DNA from 2 places in the Lactobacillus delbrueckii subsp. jakobsenii ZN7a-9 genome. Region 2 is predicted to be linked to the other one. Evidence: riboswitches for the same ligand, from Rfam matches in the RefSeq annotation. Region 2 holds a riboswitch; the other holds the start of a gene.
What was found. Region 2 has a riboswitch for lysine ahead of dapD (2,3,4,5-tetrahydropyridine-2,6-dicarboxylate N-acetyltransferase). Riboswitches for the same ligand answer to the same signal wherever they lie in the genome.
Positions count from the first base shown of each region.

Region 1: linked by a shared signal. The riboswitch ahead of LJ046_RS02710 (ABC transporter substrate-binding protein/permease) and the one ahead of dapD (2,3,4,5-tetrahydropyridine-2,6-dicarboxylate N-acetyltransferase) in region 2 are both predicted to bind lysine.

Region 1 is NZ_CP018218.1:508,142-517,696, forward strand. It holds gene LJ046_RS02705 (amino acid ABC transporter ATP-binding protein) at 1-225, opposite strand, end outside; gene LJ046_RS02710 (ABC transporter substrate-binding protein/permease) at 229-1,812, opposite strand; lysine riboswitch at 1,942-2,117, opposite strand; gene LJ046_RS02715 (DNA-3-methyladenine glycosylase) at 2,211-2,837, opposite strand; gene LJ046_RS02720 (DUF488 domain-containing protein) at 2,920-3,291, shown strand; gene LJ046_RS02725 (NAD-dependent protein deacylase) at 3,278-3,976, opposite strand; gene LJ046_RS02730 (hypothetical protein) at 4,087-4,566, shown strand; gene cls (cardiolipin synthase) at 4,618-6,081, opposite strand; gene LJ046_RS02740 (alpha/beta hydrolase) at 6,083-7,027, opposite strand; gene LJ046_RS02745 (ribonuclease H family protein) at 7,100-7,867, shown strand; gene LJ046_RS02750 (DUF1002 domain-containing protein) at 7,955-8,911, opposite strand; gene LJ046_RS02755 (glycosyltransferase family 2 protein) at 9,045-9,555, shown strand, end outside.
Region 2 is NZ_CP018218.1:1,327,736-1,337,290, forward strand. It holds gene LJ046_RS06840 (peptidylprolyl isomerase) at 1-231, opposite strand, end outside; gene LJ046_RS06845 (aminotransferase class I/II-fold pyridoxal phosphate-dependent enzyme) at 348-1,529, opposite strand; gene dapB (4-hydroxy-tetrahydrodipicolinate reductase) at 1,567-2,346, opposite strand; gene dapA (4-hydroxy-tetrahydrodipicolinate synthase) at 2,348-3,277, opposite strand; gene LJ046_RS06860 (N-acetyldiaminopimelate deacetylase) at 3,300-4,454, opposite strand; gene dapD (2,3,4,5-tetrahydropyridine-2,6-dicarboxylate N-acetyltransferase) at 4,515-5,228, opposite strand; lysine riboswitch at 5,344-5,520, opposite strand; gene LJ046_RS06870 (aspartate kinase) at 5,741-7,114, shown strand; gene dapF (diaminopimelate epimerase) at 7,116-8,102, shown strand; gene LJ046_RS06880 (hypothetical protein) at 8,149-9,417, opposite strand; gene LJ046_RS06885 (hypothetical protein) at 9,476-9,555, opposite strand, start outside.

The DNA of each region.
Region 1 (9,555 bases), 820 kb from region 2:
CAGGATGTTCTGGTCATGGAAAAGAATTTCCCCGTCAGTTGTATCTTCCAGCAAGTTGATGCAGCGGAGCATGGTTGACTTACCGCCACCGGAAGGACCGATGACCGTCATAACCTCGCCCTTGTGGACTTCAAAGGAAATATCCTTCAAAACTTGGTGTTCACCGTAAGCCTTTTGCAGGTGCTGAACGTTTAAAATAATTTCATTATCCTTGTAATCAGCCATTTTTTACTTATCTCCTTCCTGCTTGCCGACATGAACTTGCTTGGCCATCATGTTGTAGTTTTCAGGACCTTCGATGTGCTTTTCAATCAAGTTGAAGATCCGGGTGATCGTAAAGGTCAAGAAGAGGTAGATGACCGAGATGACCAGGTAGGTTTGGAAGAACTGGAAGCTCTGGCTGGCAATCGTTGAACCAACGAAGAACAGTTCTGATACTGAGATGATGCTCAATACGGAAGTGTCCTTGATGTTGACGATAAATTCGTTGGTGATTGACGGCAGGCAGTTCCGGATAGCTTGTGGCAGGATGATGTTCCACATTCTCTGGTTGTGGGTCATCCCCAAAGCACTGGCGGCTTCAAACTGCCCCTTCGGCGTGGAGATGATCCCCCCGCGGATAACTTCGGCCAGGTAGGCCCCGGTGTTGATGGAGACGATGATCAAAGCGGCAACCGTTCTGTTTAGGTTGATGTGCCAGAACTGGGCGATCCCGTAGTAGATAACCGCGGCTTGTACCATCATTGGCGTGCCACGGAAGATTTCAACGTAGACGGACAAGAGCCACTTGCAGAAGGCTAACAGGCCCTTCTTGAACTTGTTCTTTGGTTCTGGAATAGTCCGGACGATGCCGACCAGCAAACCGATGAAGAAACCGGCGATGGTGCCGACCAGGGAGATCAATAGAGTCATCCCGATCCCTTCCAGGATCATCTGCCCGTAGTTCTTCAGCATGGAAACCAGCCAGTTTTCCTTCTTGGTGCTGGTCTGGGGCTGCTGCTGCACGGCTTCCTTCATCAGCTTGTTTCTTTCTGAAGTGGAAATGCCGGCCAAAACCTTGTTAACCTGGCTGAGCAGCTGGTCGTTGCCTTTCTTAACCCCAATGGAAACTTCCGCGTCAGAAGAGGAGACCTTGAAGCCCTTCATCTTAGACAGGTTGACCCCGGTAATGTTGGAGTCCATCATCTGGAAGGAAGTCAGTTCCGTGTCTTCAGCCACGTAGCCGTCGATCGTGCCGGCTTCCAGGGATTCCCGCATGGCGGCAAAGTCCTTGGAGGCTGGTTCCCGCTTGGCCCCTGGCAGCTGCTTGATCAGGTCGTAGTGCAGGGTCCCTTGCTGGGCAGTCAGCTTGGCCCCCTTGAAGTTAGTTAGGTACTTGGCCTTGGCGTACTTGCTCTGCTTGTTGACGATGACCACGAAGTTGGTGGTCCGGTATGGGCTGGTAAAGTTGATGGCCTTCCGTCTTTCCGCCGTCGGGCTCATCCCGGCAATGATCAAGTTGATCTTGCCACTGGTCAGTGCTGGCAAAAGCCCGTCCCACTGGGTCTTTTCCACGATAACCTTCTTGCCCAGCTTCTTAGCGATGATCTTGGCGATCTTGACGTCGTAACCATTGGCGTAAGAGCTGGTCCCGTCGATCTTGACCGCGCCGTTGGCGGACGTGGTCTGGGTCCAGTTGTATGGAGCGTAGTTGGCTTCCATACCAATCTTCAAGGTGCCACTGGCTTGCGCCGGCTGGCTCCAACTGACAGCTAAGACAAGCGTCATGACCGCCGCCATTAAGGCGCTAATCCAGCTGCTGTGCTTCTTCATCTGAATAAACCTCCGATATGTTTTTAGTAGTTATGAAATACAATAAAAAGCGGCAAAAAGCGGCAAAAAAGCCCCATTGCGGTATACAATGAGGCTTACTTTGATTCTGTAAAATTCAGTATGACTACCAAAAATTATAGCGCTCCCTAGAAAACTAGGACAGTCTGCAGAATCTTCTCCTGCAGCCCAACCAACAGCGCGCACGACCCCACTGCTGATTTCGGCGATATCCCTTAATAACAAGGCTCAACACTGTCAGTGAGCTCCCCTTGTGTTTGTGAACGATCGCGACCTCTATTGTATTGGATAATTTTTAACTACATTTAGGCTAAATTACTTTTAAGAAAAAGTCAAGAAAAAATTAGTTTTCTGAATTTTTGTGATTGCCCTTTTCTTATTTACAGCCAGCCGTGATCATCCACCCAGTCCCTTTTCTTCATGCCAGAGACGTAGGGGTTGCCGGCCACATAATAGCGCAGAGGCGCCTGGGCCCAGGCCGGGTCAGCCTGGACGATCCCGATTCTGGGCGAAGCAATGATTTCTTTAGCCGGCTTTTTCTCAGTCAAGTCAATAACGAAAGGGGAGTCCGCCAAAGGGGCCAGGTCCCAGTTTCTTGACTTGATCCCCATGGCCTGCATTAATTTGGCCGGTCCATTGGTCAAAAGGACCCCGTCTTTGCCACCCCGGTTTTTAAGCATTTGGTCTAGGCCCCAGACCGGCTCAATGGCCCGGATTAAGACCCCTTGGGGGTTGCCTTCTTCCTGGCAGGCGATGTCAAAAAAGACGTACTGCCGCTGGGAGTAGATGTAGATGGTCCCGCCGGCCCGCCACAGGCCCTCGTTAGCCTGGCTTCTTCTGCCCCCGTAGGAGTGGGCGGCCCGGTCGTATATGCCCAGGTAGGCTTCGGCCTCAACGATATAGCCGCCAATTTTTTTTCTGCCGGCTTGATAATAAAAGGGGCGGCCGATCAAATCCCGGCATATCTCGCTGGTGGGCCGGCCGGTGAAAAAATTCCTGTAGTCCATTGCTTAATTAATCTTTCTAACTAAAATAGGGAATGTAGTAAAAGCTGTAATAAAAACTGTTTTTAAGAGAAAGCGTGCGCCTATGTCAACGATCAAAACTGTCCGTATCTACGCCAAAGAGCAGCCCGCCGGCTACCGGATCTTAGTCGACCGGCTCTGGCCCCGGGGAATCAAAAAGGAAGCCGCCAATTTAGACGAGTGGAAGAAAGAGCTGGCTCCCAGCCGGGACTTGCGGACCTGGTTTAAGCATGACCCGGCCCGGTACACGGACTTCCGCCAAGATTACCTGGAAGAATTGGCAGACAATCCGGAATGGCCGCCTTTCGTGGAGCATTTGCAAGAGCTTTTGCAAAAAGGGGACGTCCTCTTTTTGTACGGGGCTAAAGATGAAGAACACAACCAGGCCGTAGTTTTAAAGGAGGCAGCTGAGGAAGCCCTAGCTAAACTTCCTTAAAGACCTCCAAGGCGTCACCGGTCAGCTGCTTGATGCCTTGTGCCGGGATCTCAGTCAAGTTGACGGCCCAGATTTTGGCATCTTTTGCCGCGTAGCCTAAGAGACCGGCGAAGGGGTAGACAACTAAGCTGGTGCCGACGATCACGACCAGGTCGCTTTGCCGCATTTCCAGGATGGACTGGTTGACATTGGCCGGGTTGATGCCTTCACCGTAAAGGACGATGCCGGGCCGGATGATCCCGCCGCACTCGTGCTTGTAGCCCTTGGCGTAGTCCTCATAGCTGACCTTTTGCTTGCACTTGGAGCAGTAGATGTCGTAGAGGTTGCCGTGAAATTCGGTCACGTGCTGGTTGCCGGCCTGCCGGTCCAGGGTGTCGATGTTCTGGGTGATGAGGGCCCCTTTTTCATTGCAGATGGCCGCGATCTTTTCGTGGATCAGATTTGGCTTGGCGTCCGGGAAGTACATGTTTTGCATGACGAAGTCATAAAAAAGCTGAGGCCGGTCATAAAGGGTCTCCTCGCTCAAGATGACTTCCGGGGGCTCACTGACCCCGTTGTAGATGCCAGTCTTAGACCGGTAGTCGGGGATGCCGGAGTGGGTTGACACGCCTGCCCCGGTCAAAAAGACAGGGTGCTTGGCCTTTTTTAAGTCTGCTTTAAATTCCGCAAGTTTTGCTTGGTCCATTTTTTACCTCTTTCTTAAAAAACGGCTGATACCTTTTGATTTCATTATAAGCGCTTGGTTTGCTATAATTAAGCTACTAGTTGCAGAAGATATTATATTTGAGGTAATCCATGGACACGTTATTTTACTTGGTCGCCGACACTCTGCTGGCGGCCTATGCCGGCTACAGCTGGTACAGCCAGGCCACGGTGATCCTGCGGGCCCGCTGGCGGATGACGGCGGTGGTCATGCCGATCCTATTGGTCTGGCTGGGGGCCAGCTGGGGCTACCTGGACCTGGGAACTCCCGGCTTCATCGTCTTCACGGCCCTCTTCATTTTGACGGGGATTTTGGAAGCCACGTCGGGCTTTGCTGACAAGCGGGTGGTTTTGAGCGGCTACTTCCGCCGGACTTTGAAATACAGCGAAATCAGCCAGGTGATCCTGACCGCGGCGCCGCCGGAAGTGGGCGACCTGTCGATCGTGGCCCTGGAAACCAGCCGCCACCAGATCTACTACCTCCGCTTCAACAAGCAGGCCAGCGATGTGGCCTCCTTCTTGACGCAGCGCCTGGAACGCGGGGTAAATATTGACGTAAGAAAAATGGGTTAGTCGAGTGACTAATCCATTTTTATCTGCCCTAAATTTCTGTTTTCTTGTTTTTTACAAAATCGGGGACAGGAGGCGGGAGAAGTTCTGCAGGAACCGCAGCCAGCGTGACTGCTTCTTGATCATCTCCGGCGTGAGGAGGGTCGACTGCTCCATGTCCTTTTCAAACTGGTCGGACATCTCCTTGTTAAAGGCCCGGTCGTAGACGAAGACATTATCTTCAAAGTTCAAGTCATAAGACCGGTAGTCCTGGTTGACGCTGCCGACAGTCGCGTACTTGTCGTCGACGATAATGGTCTTGGCGTGCATGAAGCCGTTGTTGTAGGCGTAGACCTTGACCCCGATCTTGACCAGCTGGTTGGCGTACCACTGGGTTGCCCGGTAGATGAAGGGGTGGTCCGGCATGCAGGGGATCATGATCCGCAGGTCAACCCCCGAGCTGGCCAGGATCTGCCAGGCGGCAATCATGGCCTCATCTGGAATCAAGTAAGGAGTCTGGATCCAGACCCGCTTTCTGGCTAGCATCATCAAGCGGACCAGGCCGTTTCGCATGTAAGGCTCGTCGTTGTCGGGGCCGTCAGAAACAACCTGTACGGCCATGTCGCCCTTGGAGATGTCGTTTTCATCCAGGTCAGGAAATAGCTTTTCGTCAAAGCTGATCAGTTCTTCTTCCTTGACGGCGGAAGCGTTCCAGTCCATCACGAATCTTTCCTGCAAAAGCAGGGAGGCTGACCCGACCAGGCGGAGGTGGGTGTCCCGCCAGTAGCCGAATTTTTTCTTCCTGCCCAGGTACTGGTCGCCGACATTGAAGCCTCCGGTCCAGGAGGTAACCCCGTCGATGACCACGATCTTCCGGTGGAGGTGGTAGTTGATCCGGTTCCGGGAAATCATGTTTCTTGAGGTGATGAAGGGCAAAACGTCGCCGCCGGCTTCAGTCAGCTGGTTGAACCAGCTCTTGGAGGCTCCGAATGACCCCCAGGCATCGTAGAGGACCCGGACCTGGACCCCCTCCTTGGCTTTTTGGATCAAAAGCTTGAGGAATTCGTTGCCGATGGCGTCGTTATAGATAGTGTAGTATTCGACGTTGATGCTGGACTTGGCCTGGCGGATATCGGCGAAAAGGTCCCGGAACTTGTCATGCCCGTCGGTGTAAAGCTTAAGCTTGTTGTTTTTGGTAATGGGCGACTCCTGGTCCTTGTCCAGGTACTTGATCAAGATGTGGGCGCTGGGGGAGGTGTCGTTTTGGTCAATTTTAGCCGGGGCCTCGGTGATCATTTTTTGCACGTTGGAGAGGCCGATGTGCTTTTGCCGGTTGATGGCAAAAAGGTTTTCCTGGGAAATCCCCCGGCCGACGAAGACGTAGATGATGAAGCCGACTACGGGCAGGATGATCAAGACGATCAGCCAGGCCCAGGAGGCGGCCACGGACCGCTTTCTGTGGAAGACGGTCCAGAGGGCCAGGATGGCGTTGGCGAAGAAGATGATGTGCCAAATATCGATCCAAGAGATGGCAGTCACTTTAAAGTCCTTTCTTGATTTTATCTAAGCCTAAAAAACGGTTCAGGATGCCGATGACGAAAGGATCGTCATGCATCTGCGAGTGCTCGGCGTTGTCGCCGCGGACCTCGACTTCCTGGTAGTAGACCGCGTCCGGGGCCAGGATATAGCGGATGCTTTTGGCGGAAACCACGGAGATAAAGCGGTCGGAATTGGTCGTGTCCAGGACGTTGCCGTAGATGTTCAAAACCCGGATGCTGGGGCTGAAGTCCCGCCGGTGGCGGAGCATGTAGGAATAGTGCGGGGTCATCATGCTGGGCCGGCCACTTTCCGTCAGGCGGTTGACATTGGGGATGTCGCCCAGGTACATGACTCCGTTGAAGGGGCCGGCGATCAAAGCGCAGCTGTCCAGGTGGGGGAAGTTTTTCCGCTTGGCATAGCGCATTTCTGTAGCGACCACGCAGGGCGAGCCCAGGGAGTGGGCCACGGCGCTGTAGCGCGTAAAGACGTATTTTTTGCTCAGAAAAGGCAGGATGAAGCTGAGATAGTAGTTGATGGCCTGGTAGCCGGCAATCCGGTCCTTGAAGGCCAGCTGGATGATGGGCTGCTTGTCGCCGGTATAGCATCCGGTCAGCTTGATCCGGCCGGTTAAGTCAGCCTCGACTTTCAAAAAGCGGGCGTCCCCTTTTTGCTTGAGGGCGTCTTCAACCATCACCCTGGTGGTGTAGTCCCCGCCGCGGAAGCCATGGACGTAGATGATCGGAACCTGGTCAGAGCCGCTGGCCTGGTTTTCAGCCAGGTCGCTGACCCGCTTGCCCCGCAGCTTCAGAAAGATCCGGAAAGGCGGAAAGGTTGCCAGAATGCCCAAGAAGAACATCATGGCCAGGGAGTGGTCCCGGGGATCGAGATTTTTGCCGCGCTTTTTTTCAGTTTCTTCAGCATACTTTTTAGAATTAAAAAAGAGCACAGTCGCCCCTCCTTTCTCTGATACAATTGCTTTGTAAACATCATACCATTTTAAGCAGAAGAGAGGGAGTAGATGAAAGTTTATGTTGTTAAAAAAGGCTACCGGCCAGGAATCTACCACAGCTGGCCTGAGGCCGAAGAGCAGGTCAAGGGCTTTCCCGGGGCAGAATACAAGTCCTTCAGCAATATAATGGAGGCCCTGGACTATCAGCAGATGGACCCGGAAGATGCCCTCAAGGCCTTGCAGGGGGCAGAGGACAATCTGCAGGCCGCGATCGCCAAGGTCAGACAGGGCGGAAGCAAGAAAAAGCAGGCTGAAAATAAAAAAGAATTTGCGGCAAGTTCGAAGTATGCCGCCCACATTTTTACCGACGGGGGCTGCCGGAACAATGGGACCCACAAGGGCGGGCACGTGCAGGCAGACGACAAGGCAGCCTGGGCTTATTTGATCGAATACGGCGGCCAGAAGCTGTCCGCCAGCGGCGGCCGTTTTGGGGCCACCAACAACGAAATGGAAATGACCGCTTTTTTGGAAAGCCTGAAGAAGCTGGAAGAACTGGGCTTAAATGATCAGCCCCTCTTGTTCTCTTTGGACTCCCAGTATGTCATCAAGGCCGTCAGCGACAATGACCAGGGTCCGGCCTGGATCAAGGGCTGGCAGAGACGGGGCTGGAAGAAGGCGGACGGGTCACCCGTTGCCAACCGCGAGCTCTGGCAGGAGATTGCCAAGGAAATAGCCAAGTTTGCCCAGCCGGAATTTGAATGGGTCAAGGGGCACGCCAACAGTGCCGGTAACAACTTTGTCGACGGCCTGCTCAACAAGTATATGGACCAGATGTAAGGCAGAGACAGAAAAAGCCCGCGCTTGGCGCGGGCTTTTTGCATGAATATTTGATTTTTCAGATATCGTCCAGCTTCAATTGCTTCATTACTTGCTAAAACTGGAGAAGAGGCTGGTAAAGAAGTTGACGATGGCGTCCCAGAGCTTCTGCAGGGCGTTGCGGTTTTCGCTGGTGTTCAGCTTGGCAAAGATCCCCTTGGCGCTCTTCTGGATGGCGCTCATGGCCTGGCTGGCCTGCTGCTTGAAAGAAGAGGAGTTAAGGGCGCCGGAGTCCCGGATCTCAACCAGGATGTTGACGATCTGCTGCTTCTGTTCGTTGGTGAGCACGTTGGTCAGATTGTTGTTTTCGATCTGGTTGTTGACGATCGTGATGATCTGGTTCTTGGTGATGTTTGAGCCTTTTTGGGCCATTTCCTTCTTGGCCCCGGCTACGGCATTATTGAGCTGGGCGTCAGAGTAGCCCTCCTTGCCCTTGTTTTCCTTGGTGATCCCGCTTAAGGTGTTCAATTCGTCCTGGGCCGCGGTGATCTGCTTCTGGTTCAGCTTCTCCCCGCTCTTGGCATAGGCCTTGTAGATCCCGGCCAGAGCGCCGGAACCATCGATCGGGATCGCGGAAGTGACGTAGATGTTGGCGTCAGTGATCCCGGCCGTTACCGCCGCGTTTCGGTACTGGTTGGCGGTGATGGTAGTGATGTTGTTTTGCCCGTTGTAGTTGAGGATGCGGACGTTGATCCCGCTGCCGGAGCTGTTTTTTTCAATGGCAGCACTGGACCAGACCCCGGAAGAAGAGGTAAAGGAGCTGCCGGACGGGTTCAGGTAGGTAACCAGGTCGCTGCCCGTTACTGTCAAGGTGTTGTAGCTGCTGGAGTCGCTGAGGGCCCTCTTTAAAACGTCCAGGGTGCCTTGCTTCTGGCTGGCAGTTAATGAGGTCCCCAGGGTAATAACCGGGGTGGTGTCTTCGGCGGCAGAGACCCCGCCAGCCGTCAAGCCCAGGCCCAGGAAGAGGGCGCAGGCCGTAATGATTTTCTTGATTTTCGTGTTCATTTTGATAAGTCTCCTTGCTTTCTGTTTTCATGCTCCGCCTATAATTATACTAGAGTTTGTTTTGGGGGTATCTCCCTTAGCAAAAATTTAAGCAGGCCCCGGCTGGCGGCAGATTACTGGCGAAGATGATATAATGAAAAAGATAGATTTGGAGAGGGGGGATGCGGCTTTGCGAGCGAATACCGACTTGAAGCTGACGGTCATCATGACTGTTTACAACCAAGAGAAATATCTGGCCAGAGCCTTGGACTATTTGCTTGAGCAGAAGAACCAGCAGTTCAAGCTGCTGGTCATTGACGACGGCTCGACTGACTCAACCGCGGAAATCGCGGCCAGCTACCAGGACCGCTTCCAAGCCTTCGACCTGGTCAGTAAGGCCAATGAAGGGGTGGCCGCTGCCCGGAACTTAGGCCTGGAGATGGTTGACACGCCGTATTTTATTTTTCACGATGGAGACGACTGGGTTGAGCCAGACTACACGGACTACTTTATCAAGGCTTTTGACCGCCACCCGGACGATGACATGGTAACCTGCGGCTATTATGTCGACCAGGCAGGGAAGCCGTCCGTGCCGATTACTAAACCGGTTGAGGGGGAATTGACCCGGTTTGAGGCCGTGTTAAAGGTCTTGGGCAGTGCCCATT
Region 2 (9,555 bases):
ACCGCCGGCACCAGTACCTTCCGGGTCCCCGCCTTGGATCATGAAGTCGCTGATCACCCGGTGGAAAGTTACGCCGTCGTAGTAGCCCTTTTGTGCCAGGCGGACGAAGTTTTCAACAGTCATTGGTGCTTCTTCTGGGAAAAGCTGAATGACGATGTCGCCGTGGTTGGTCTTGATAGTTGCCTTTGGGCCCTTGGCTTGGTCAAGGGTAAGTTGTGGGTATTCAGACATTATTTATATGCTCCTTGTCATACTAATTCTTTAGATTCTTTCTAAATTATATCATTCGGCATAAAAAAAGACAGCAAACTGAAAAAAGACAACAAACTGCTGTCTTAGGAAAAATATTAGAGCTGAGCAACGTATTCACCAAGCCGCTTGACTACTTCTGCCAGCTTGTCATCGGCTGCCGCGTAAGAAAAGCGGACATAGCCAGCAGATCCTTTACCAAACACGCTGCCTGGAATCAGACCAACTCTGGCTTTCTTAGCCACATCTTTGGCGAAAGCAAAGTCATCACTGCCGAACTTCTCCGGAATCTTGGCAAAAATGTAAAATGCCCCTTGCGGTACGGCCATTTCAAAGCCCAGCTTGGTCAGATTATCAACCATGAAGTCCCGCCGGCGCTGGTAGGCTGCCTTAAATTCTTTTGGATCGTCAAGCCCCTTGGTCAAAGCCTCAATTGCCGCGTCTTGGGCGATATTGTCCACGCAGGTCACCATGAAGCTGTGGGCCTTGGCCACATTTGGCAGTAAACTTGCCGGAGCCGCGATATATCCAAGCCGGTAGCCGGTCATGGCATGTGACTTAGATAAGCCGCTGATCAAGATTACCTGTCCTGGCAGTAAAGTAGCCAAAGAGAAATGTTCTTGGTCATAAGTCAGTTCGCTGTAGATTTCATCACAGATTGCCAGCAAATGGTGCTTATTGATGACTTCCGCTAAAGCAGTTAACTCAGCTTTGGAATAAGTCCGCCCTGTTGGGTTGCATGGATAGTTGAGCATGATTGCCTTAACCTGGTCGCCGGCCGCCTCAATCTCCGCTTCCAGCCGCTCTGGCGTCAAGTTGAAGCCAGTATCTGAGGTGTCGATCATCACCACTTCCCCGCCTGCCATTTCAATGTTGGTGAAATAAAGGGAAAAGACTGGTGTTGGCACTAAAACCTTATCACCTGGATTAAGAAGTCCCAGTAAAGTTGCCGTAATTGCTTCAGTTGCCCCGTCAGTGACAATAACTTCAGTTTCCGGGTCATAGTCAACCTGTCTGCTTGCCGCAAGATACTTGCTGATAGCTTCACGCAGGGCCAGCTTCCCTTTTGATGGCCCGTAGTGGGAGTCATCTGCTTCAATTCCCCGAATAGCGGCCCTTTTAACATGATCTGGCACCGCGAAGTCTGGTTCCCCCAATGTGAGCTTGATGATTCCCGGGATCTGGGAGATTTCTTCGTCAAAAGCCCGGATGGCTGAAGGCGCGATTTTAGCAAGATTTCTGTTGCCTAAATCCCGCAAGTTAGGATCTGTTTCTGGCATGATGATCATCTTTCTATAAAAAAACAAAGAATACTGTCTACAAAATGTTTTCCAGGCCGACATAGAGCTGGTCTAAGTCAGCTGCCTTTTCCAAGGCAACCTTGACCCCGCTCATGAAGGATGACCGGTCAAAAGAGTCCTGCCGGATGGTCAAGGCTTCCCCCTTGCCGCCAAAAAGCACCTGTTCATGAGCGACGTAGCCTGGCAAGCGAACCGCGTGCAGCTTGATGCCTTGGTAATCGCCGCCTCTTGCCCCTGGCAGGCTTTCTGTGGTGTCTGCTGCAGTTTGGTGGGGCTCGCGGACTTCAGCGATTAGCTTGGCTGTGGCCAAGGCCGTGCCTGATGGAGCATCCTTCTTATCTTCGTGGTGCATTTCGATGATTTCCACGTCTGGGAAGTACTTAGCTGCTTCTTGGGCGAACTTCATCAATAAAACAGCTGACATGCCAAAGTTAGGAGCGATCAAGCCGCCAACCCCCTTTTCCTTGGTCAATTGCTTCAGCTCAGCTTCCTGCTGGTCAGTCAAGCCAGTCGTCCCTACGATTGGCCGGTAGCCGTTTTCCAAGGCATAGCGGACGTTTTGGTAGACAGAGGCTGGTACAGTAAAGTCAACCCAGATATCTGCTGCGTCGGCTGGAATTTCATCCAGGCTGGTGTACAGCTTAGCGCTTGCTGGCAGGCCATAGTCTGCTGGATCGTTGCTCTTTAAACGGTGGGCCAGGCCGGCCGTTATTTCAAAGTCTGGCAGGCTTGCTACTAATTTAACGACTTGCTGGCCCATTGAGCCGGCAAAACCAGCCAATAAAATTCTTGGCATCTTAATCTCCTTCTAACATATCACGCTTCAGCTGACCAGCTAATGCATCCTTCGGCAGCTTCAAAGCAGTGGCTAGTTCTTCCTTTTCTTCATCGTTCAAAGCTACAAGCGGCAACCGTAATCCGCCTACTTGGTAACCCATGGCAGCTAAAGCCGCCTTAACTGGTGATGGTGACGGGAACATGAACAGGGCGTTCATCCGCGGGGTCAGCCAGCGCTGCAGGCTGCCGGCCAAGGCAAAGTTCCCCGCGTAAAGTTCATCGTACATTTCCCGCATTCTTGGGGTGTACAGGTGACTGGCAACTGAGATGACCCCGTCAGCGCCCAAAATTCTGGCCGTCAGCGCCTGGGCATCTTCGCCGGTAAAGACGGCAAAGTCTACTGGCCGGCCGGATACGATCTCTTCGATTTCTTCCAGGCTGGCGCACTGCTTGATACCGGCAATATTGGGGTGCTGGGCCAGCTGTAAAATAGTTGACACTTCCATTTTAACCCCAGTCCGGCCCGGAATGTTGTAGATGACTACTGGAATGTGAACCTGGTCAGCAACTGCCGTAAAGTGAGCGATCATTGACCGCTGGTTTGGCTTGTTGTATGGCGGAACGACAACCAAAGCATAGTCGATGCCCGGAATCTGGGCAACTTCTTCAGTAAAAGCAATGGTTTCTGCTGTGTTGTTACTGCCCGTGCCGGCAATAACCGGTACACGCCCATTTACAATCTGACCAAAGCGGGTGTACAAGGCAATCTTTTCGTCATGGGTCAAAGTTGGCGTCTCACCAGTTGTCCCGCCAATCACAAAGCCGTTGCAGCCCTGGTCAATCAAGTTGTTGGTTAATTCAGTCAAGCTGGCAAAGTCGATCTGTCCGTCTTCCGTAAAAGGCGTAATGATTGCTGTCAGTAAGTCCGCGTTTTGTAAGTTTTGGTTCATTGTATTTGCCTCTATTGTTTCCTTAGCCTTCTGTCATCCGGTATTCCAAAAAGCCGGTAATTGCCGCAATGCCGCGGCTGATTGAACTTTCCTGGGGGATTAATGTTGCTGAGTGCAGGGGTGAATCGTCCTCAATACCCAGCCAGAACATGGTTCCCGGGATCTGAGCCAGGAGGTAGCCGAAGTCTTCTCCGGTCATCGCCGGGGCCGTTTCGACATATTCAACCCCGTCAGCCTGCTTCATGTATTTAATGAAGTTTTCAGTTAATTCCGGGTTATTTTCAACTGGCCAGTAGCCGCCTTGGTTGAGTTCCAGCTTGACTTTGACGCCGAAGCTCAGCTCAATTCCCTGGCAGACTTCGGCCAGCCTTTTGTCGATCAATTCGATCATGCTTTGGGTAAGTCCCCGGATCGTGCCTTCAATTCTGGCTGAATCAGCGATTACGTTTCTGATCTTGCCGGCAGTCAACTTGCCCAGGGTGATAACCCCGCTTTGAACCGGATCAATATTTCTGGAAATGATGGTCTGGACCTGCATAATCAAGGCTGCTGCCGCGACAACCGCGTCATTTGACAATTGCGGGAAGGCAGCGTGCCCGCCCTTACCTTGAATATCAATGTTGACTTCAGTCGTTCCGGCAAACAAGGTGCCGTTCCGGCAGCCAATCGCCCCAGCCGGCAGACTTGGGTTATCATGCAGGCCGTAGAATTCATCAACATGCCACTTACCGGTGAAAAGTCCCAGCTGGTAGGCCTTCATGCCGCCGCTCTCGCTTTCTTCAGCCGGCTGGAAGAAGAACAGGAGGTTGTCAGTTGGCTGATGCTCGCTAAAGTAGCTGAGAACACCCAAAGCAACCGTCATATGGATGTCGTGCCCGCAGGCATGCATCACACCTTGGTGCTTGGAAGCATATGGCAGGCCGGTTGCTTCAGTTACCGGCAAAGCATCAATATCCGCCCGGTAGCCGATGGTCCGTTTAGCCTTTGACCCCTTGACCAGAACCAGGAGCGCAGTTGGCAATTCTGCTGGTTCCCTGATTTCCAGGTAGTCTTGCTTCATCTGCTTGATCACATCCAAGAGATAAGCATGGGTTTGATATTCTTTTAAAGCCAATTCCGGGATCTGGTGGAGTTGGCGCCGGATTTGAAGCAACTCGGCTTCGGTCAATACTGCCATTGAAAAACTTCCTTAATGTGGACTAACTTATGTCTGTTTTGTTTACTTTAACTTGACTCTTTACAGCTTACGCAGGTCTTCTTCCAGGCCGGTCTTGCTTTCTGTCTTGGCATCGACTTCCTTGATTACCTTGGCTGGAACGCCGGCAACCACCGTGTGCGGAGCCACATCCTTGGTCACAACCGCACCCGCTCCTACAACTGCACCTTCACCGACGTGGACACCTTCCAGGACAACCGCGTTGGCACCGATCAGAACGTCATCGTCAATGCGGACCGGCAAGGCAGAAGCTGGTTCAACCACCCCGGCTAAGACCGTACCGGCACCGATATGGCAGTTCTTGCCGACGATCGCCCGGCCACCTAAGATCGCGCCCATGTCGATCATTGAGCCGGCACCGATTTCCGCGCCAATGTTAATTACCGCCCCCATCATGATAACCGCGTTATCACCGATCAAGACCTGGTCACGGATAATAGCGCCTGGTTCGATCCGGGCATTGATTTCCTTAAGGTCCAGCAAAGGAACGGCTGAATTGCGGGCCGTGTTTTCCACGCGGACAGATTCAAAGTCAGCTTCGTGTTCTGCTAAAAACGGCTTAAGAACTTGCCAATCGCCGAAGACTACGCCAGCTTGACCGCTGACAAAAGGATCCGTTCCATCTGGGAAAGTGACTTGATCAAGGCCGGCGCCTCGCAAGTAAACCTTAACCGGGGTCTTCTTTGGTGCTGAACCAATGTAGTTGATAATGCTTTGCGCGTCTAATTCTGCCATAATATCTTTCTCTTTCTAATCTGCATCTGTTTCTGTTACTTCGAAGAGACAAAGAAAAAGCTCCAGGTTGCCTTAACAATCTGGAGCCCGAAAAATTCAAAATCAAATTCTCTCGTCAAATTGCAAGCGCAACGCAGGTACCTTCCCTGCGACAGTCCATGGCCTCTTAAGCCATAGCCCAGCCAATCCGCCTTGCCAAAACGGACGCTTCGGCAACCTCCCCTTTCTTGCAAGTTCTCCGCCTGGCTGGCTCCCTTGCCTTACTCTTGTCGGTTGCGCCTCTTCAATTTGTAGTCAGTTTATAATATTGGCCTCATCTTGTCAACAGCTTTTCAGCTTTTTATTTGTATATTTTTATTTCAAGCTTCCTCAAGCACTGGTATCACAATGTTTAGAAGTCGATTATCATGAATTTTCAGAATCTTTCTTTGCATTTTCCAGAGAAAAATGGTAAAGTCCATTCTGATTAAACTTAAATTATGATTAAAGACAAACACGAAAGAGAGTAACCCATGAAAGTTGTTAAGTTTGGTGGCAGTTCCCTGGCTAGCGGTCCTGCTGTAGAAAATGCTTTGAAGATTATTACTGCTGAAGCTGAAAGACAAGTTGTCGTTACGTCTGCACCAGGCAAACGCTTTGACGATGACATCAAGGTCACTGACCTTTTGATCAAGTACGCCCATGAAATCAGCCATGGCAGAAACGGGCTTGAAGTTGCTGACCGGATCTTCCAGCGCTACGTTGAAATCGGCGAGTACTTTAACTTGCCGCTCGAAGAAATCTTGCCCTTGAAAGAGATCCTGTTGAATTTGCCAAAGGATCACTATCCAAACAAGAACTATCTGCAGGCGACCTTTAAGGCCCATGGCGAGCGGCTTAACGCCGAGCTGATTGCGAAGATTCTGCAAAGCCAAGGGGTAAAGGCCCGCTATGTTGATCCTAAAGAGGCCGGGATCATCGTTACCGGTAGTCCAAACAATGCCTCTGTCAACCCGGAAAGCTACCAGCTCCTGGAAAACTTTGCCTATGACGCTGACGAAAAGCTGATTTTCCCAGGCTTTTACGGTTATACTCTGGCTGGCCATATCGCTACCTTCTCAAGAGGTGGTTCAGACATTACCGGGGCGATTTTGGCTAGAGGTTTCCACGCTGACTTATATGAAAACTTTACTGATGTCGATGCTATTTTCTCCGCTAACCCGAAGGTTGTTGACCAGCCCCATCCGATCCACACGATGACCTACCGGGAAATGCGGGAATTGTCTTATGCTGGTTTCTCTGTCTTCCACGATGAAGCCTTGATCCCGGCCATTCAAGGGCAGATTCCAATCAATGTGAAGAATACCCAGCACCCGGAAAAGCGCGGGACCATGATCGTACCGGAAAAAGGCTTCAAGCCTGAAACCGTCATTACCGGGATCGCCAGCGGCAAGCACTTTGGTGCCCTCTACCTGCACAAGTACCTGCTCAACAAGGAAGTTGGCTTTACCCTCCGCATCCTGCAAATCTTAAACAAGTACAAACTGTCCTATGAACATATGCCAACCGGGATTGACGACTTGACTTTGATCTTTGACCGGGACACGTTAAACGATGAATTGATCGACCAGATCTGCAATGAAATTCAAAATGAAGTCAGTCCTGACCATTTGGAATGGATCAGCAATTACGCGATTATCATGCTGGTCGGTGAAGGGATGAGGGACCGGATCGGGGTCATCCGGGATATTGCCACGCCTGTAGCCAGAGAGGGTATTTCTCTCCGGATGGTCAACCAAGGGGCTTCCGAAATTTCTATCATGCTGGGCACGGCAGCTAAAGATGCCGACCGGGCGGTAGCCGCGATTTACGACTACTTTTTCAAGCAAGAAGCACAAGGAGAATAAGATGACTAAATTATTGAAAGTCCATGGCTCACAGAATTCCTTCTTCATTCTGGACCAGACTGAACTGGAAAATCCGCTGACTGATAATGAACTGCGGCAATTGACCCAGACACTTACTGATCACAAGACTGGCCTGCTTGGCGGAGCTGACGGCATCCTATCAGTTGAGGAATCAAGCCACCCAGGCGTTTTAGGCAAGATGCGGGTTATCAACGCTGACGGCAGTGAAGCCTCAATGTGCGGCAATGGTCTTAGAACAGTTGCCCGCTACTTGCACGAAAAGACCGGAGAAAGCCAGTTTAAGGTGGAAACCATGTACGCTGACCTAGCCGTACGGCAAGCTGATGACTTTGCAGAAGGAGTGCCGGCTTTCGGGGTAGAAATCTCCCCTGTCCGCTTTAATAAAGAATCTTTGCCTTTTGACAATTTGGGACATAACCGCCTGCTGGACACTCTGGTACCAGAACTGGTTCCAGGCTGGCGTTTTAGTGCTCTGGCCGTGCCTAATCCCCACCTCATCGCCTTTATCAAAGAAGAAGACCTGAAAAGTCCGGTCTTAGGAGAGCTTGGTGCCTACTTGAATGGCGAAAATCCATACTTCTCAGACGGGGTCAACATCAACTACACCGTTATCCGCGGCGATAGCCAGCTTTTTGTCAGAACCTACGAACGGGGCGTTGGCTTTACTAACGCCTGCGGGACAGGGATGTCAGCCAGCTCATTGGCCTTTGCCTTGACTCACCCGGACCTGGGCCACTTTGAAAAAGAGATCTCTGTCTACAATCCTGGTGGTATGGTCAAGACCGTCTTGCACCAAAAGGATCACGGCTACTGGATCGAACTGATCGGCAACGCGACTGAAACCCATACTATTGAAATCCCAGAAGACCAGCTGCACAGCGGCCAGGTTAAGCTGGAGGCGGTGAAGACCAAAGAAACTGGTGAACAAGCTGCATACCTGGCTTTCGTTGACCAGCTAACCAAGTAGCATCCCTCTAATTAAATACTCTATACCAATTACTAAGCATCCCCAATCAAGCATTCACCGCTTGGCCAGGGATGCTTTTTTCTGCATCCCCCTCTAAAAGCAGGCGGAGATACTTCTTGGTAAACTTGCTGGTCGTCAGCTGCAGGCGGGTTTTTAGGTATTCTCTTGCCAAGTCATGCTGGTCGATAAAGGCTTGATAGCCCTGGTCAACGCAAACCAGGGCGGGATGCTGCAGAAGTTCCTGGCTTAATTTGACAACGTTAAAAGCGGAAAGATCAGTCTTATCTGCAGACTCATTAAGTTCCTTCAGCAAGGCAAGATCTGACCCTTCAGCTGCTTCCGCATTCAGAAATTCCTCAGTCAAATCAGTTGGCACCAATTCATGGTAATAGACATGATAGTCAGAATAAAAGCGTTCCTCAGCCGCGATCAGTCCGTCTTTTTGCATCGCCTCAATTACCTGCAGAATCTCCTGGTTTGGCAGAAAGCGAAAATGTCTGTCATAGTCGCTGTGGTTGATGGCGTCATAATCCGGATAAGACAATCCCCGCAGAATCTTCAGACAATTATTTGGCGTAATCCGCGTCTCATTTCTCAAAGCAAGCTGAGCAATTGCCCGGGCTAACAGGTCCCCCCGCAGGCTAGAAGCAGCAACCTTTTCTTTGATCTTTTTCTTGTAATTCGCCTCTTTCTTCTTCGAATTTGCCAAAAACTTGTCATACTCCTCGTCCATCGCCTCTGGCTCTTTTAAGGCAAAAGCATGCTCGTGATCCTTTCTCCCCGTCAAAGTCACTTCCAGTTTGGACTGGTTCTTGAAATGCCAATTGATCGACAGGTCAGCATGATTTTCCTTGATATGGTAAAGCAGCTTTTGCCAGGACTGGCAATTAGCCAAACTTGTCTTAAAGTGCTGAAGCTGCTGGCGCTTGTTGCTTGGTAAGAAAAGTTCCTTTTTATCAGCTGTCAGTTCCAGGTAAGCCTGCTTGTCTCCTGGAAACAGGTAGTCGCTTGCCAGATCCCAATCTTCTTTAGGCAAATGATTCTTCAGCTTGCCAGGCTCCAGGTAGATCCGCTCCTTCTCTCCGTTATCATGGAAAGACTCTTCCTCAAGCTTGGCTTTCATCCACTCCTTAGTCAGCAATTGGTAAGCCAGGCAAACCTTTAAGCTGCTAGGCCGGAGATACTGCTTAGCCAGGGGCTGGGCCAGCACATCCATGCAATATGGCCGGTCAAAGTAGCTCTCGTAATTCTCAAAGAAGTCGCTGACCAGCTGGTCAGTTTCTTTTTCTGTTAAGACTTTGCTTTCTTCTTTCATCTTCATCCTCAATTCTGTAATCCGCACAAAAATTTGATCAAAGAGGCCGTATGGTTACCTAAGCCAGTTCACTGACATATGGGGTATATCTGCCGATGACTGAGCCTCCGGTATTCCATTTGCTTTTAGCTTCAGGAT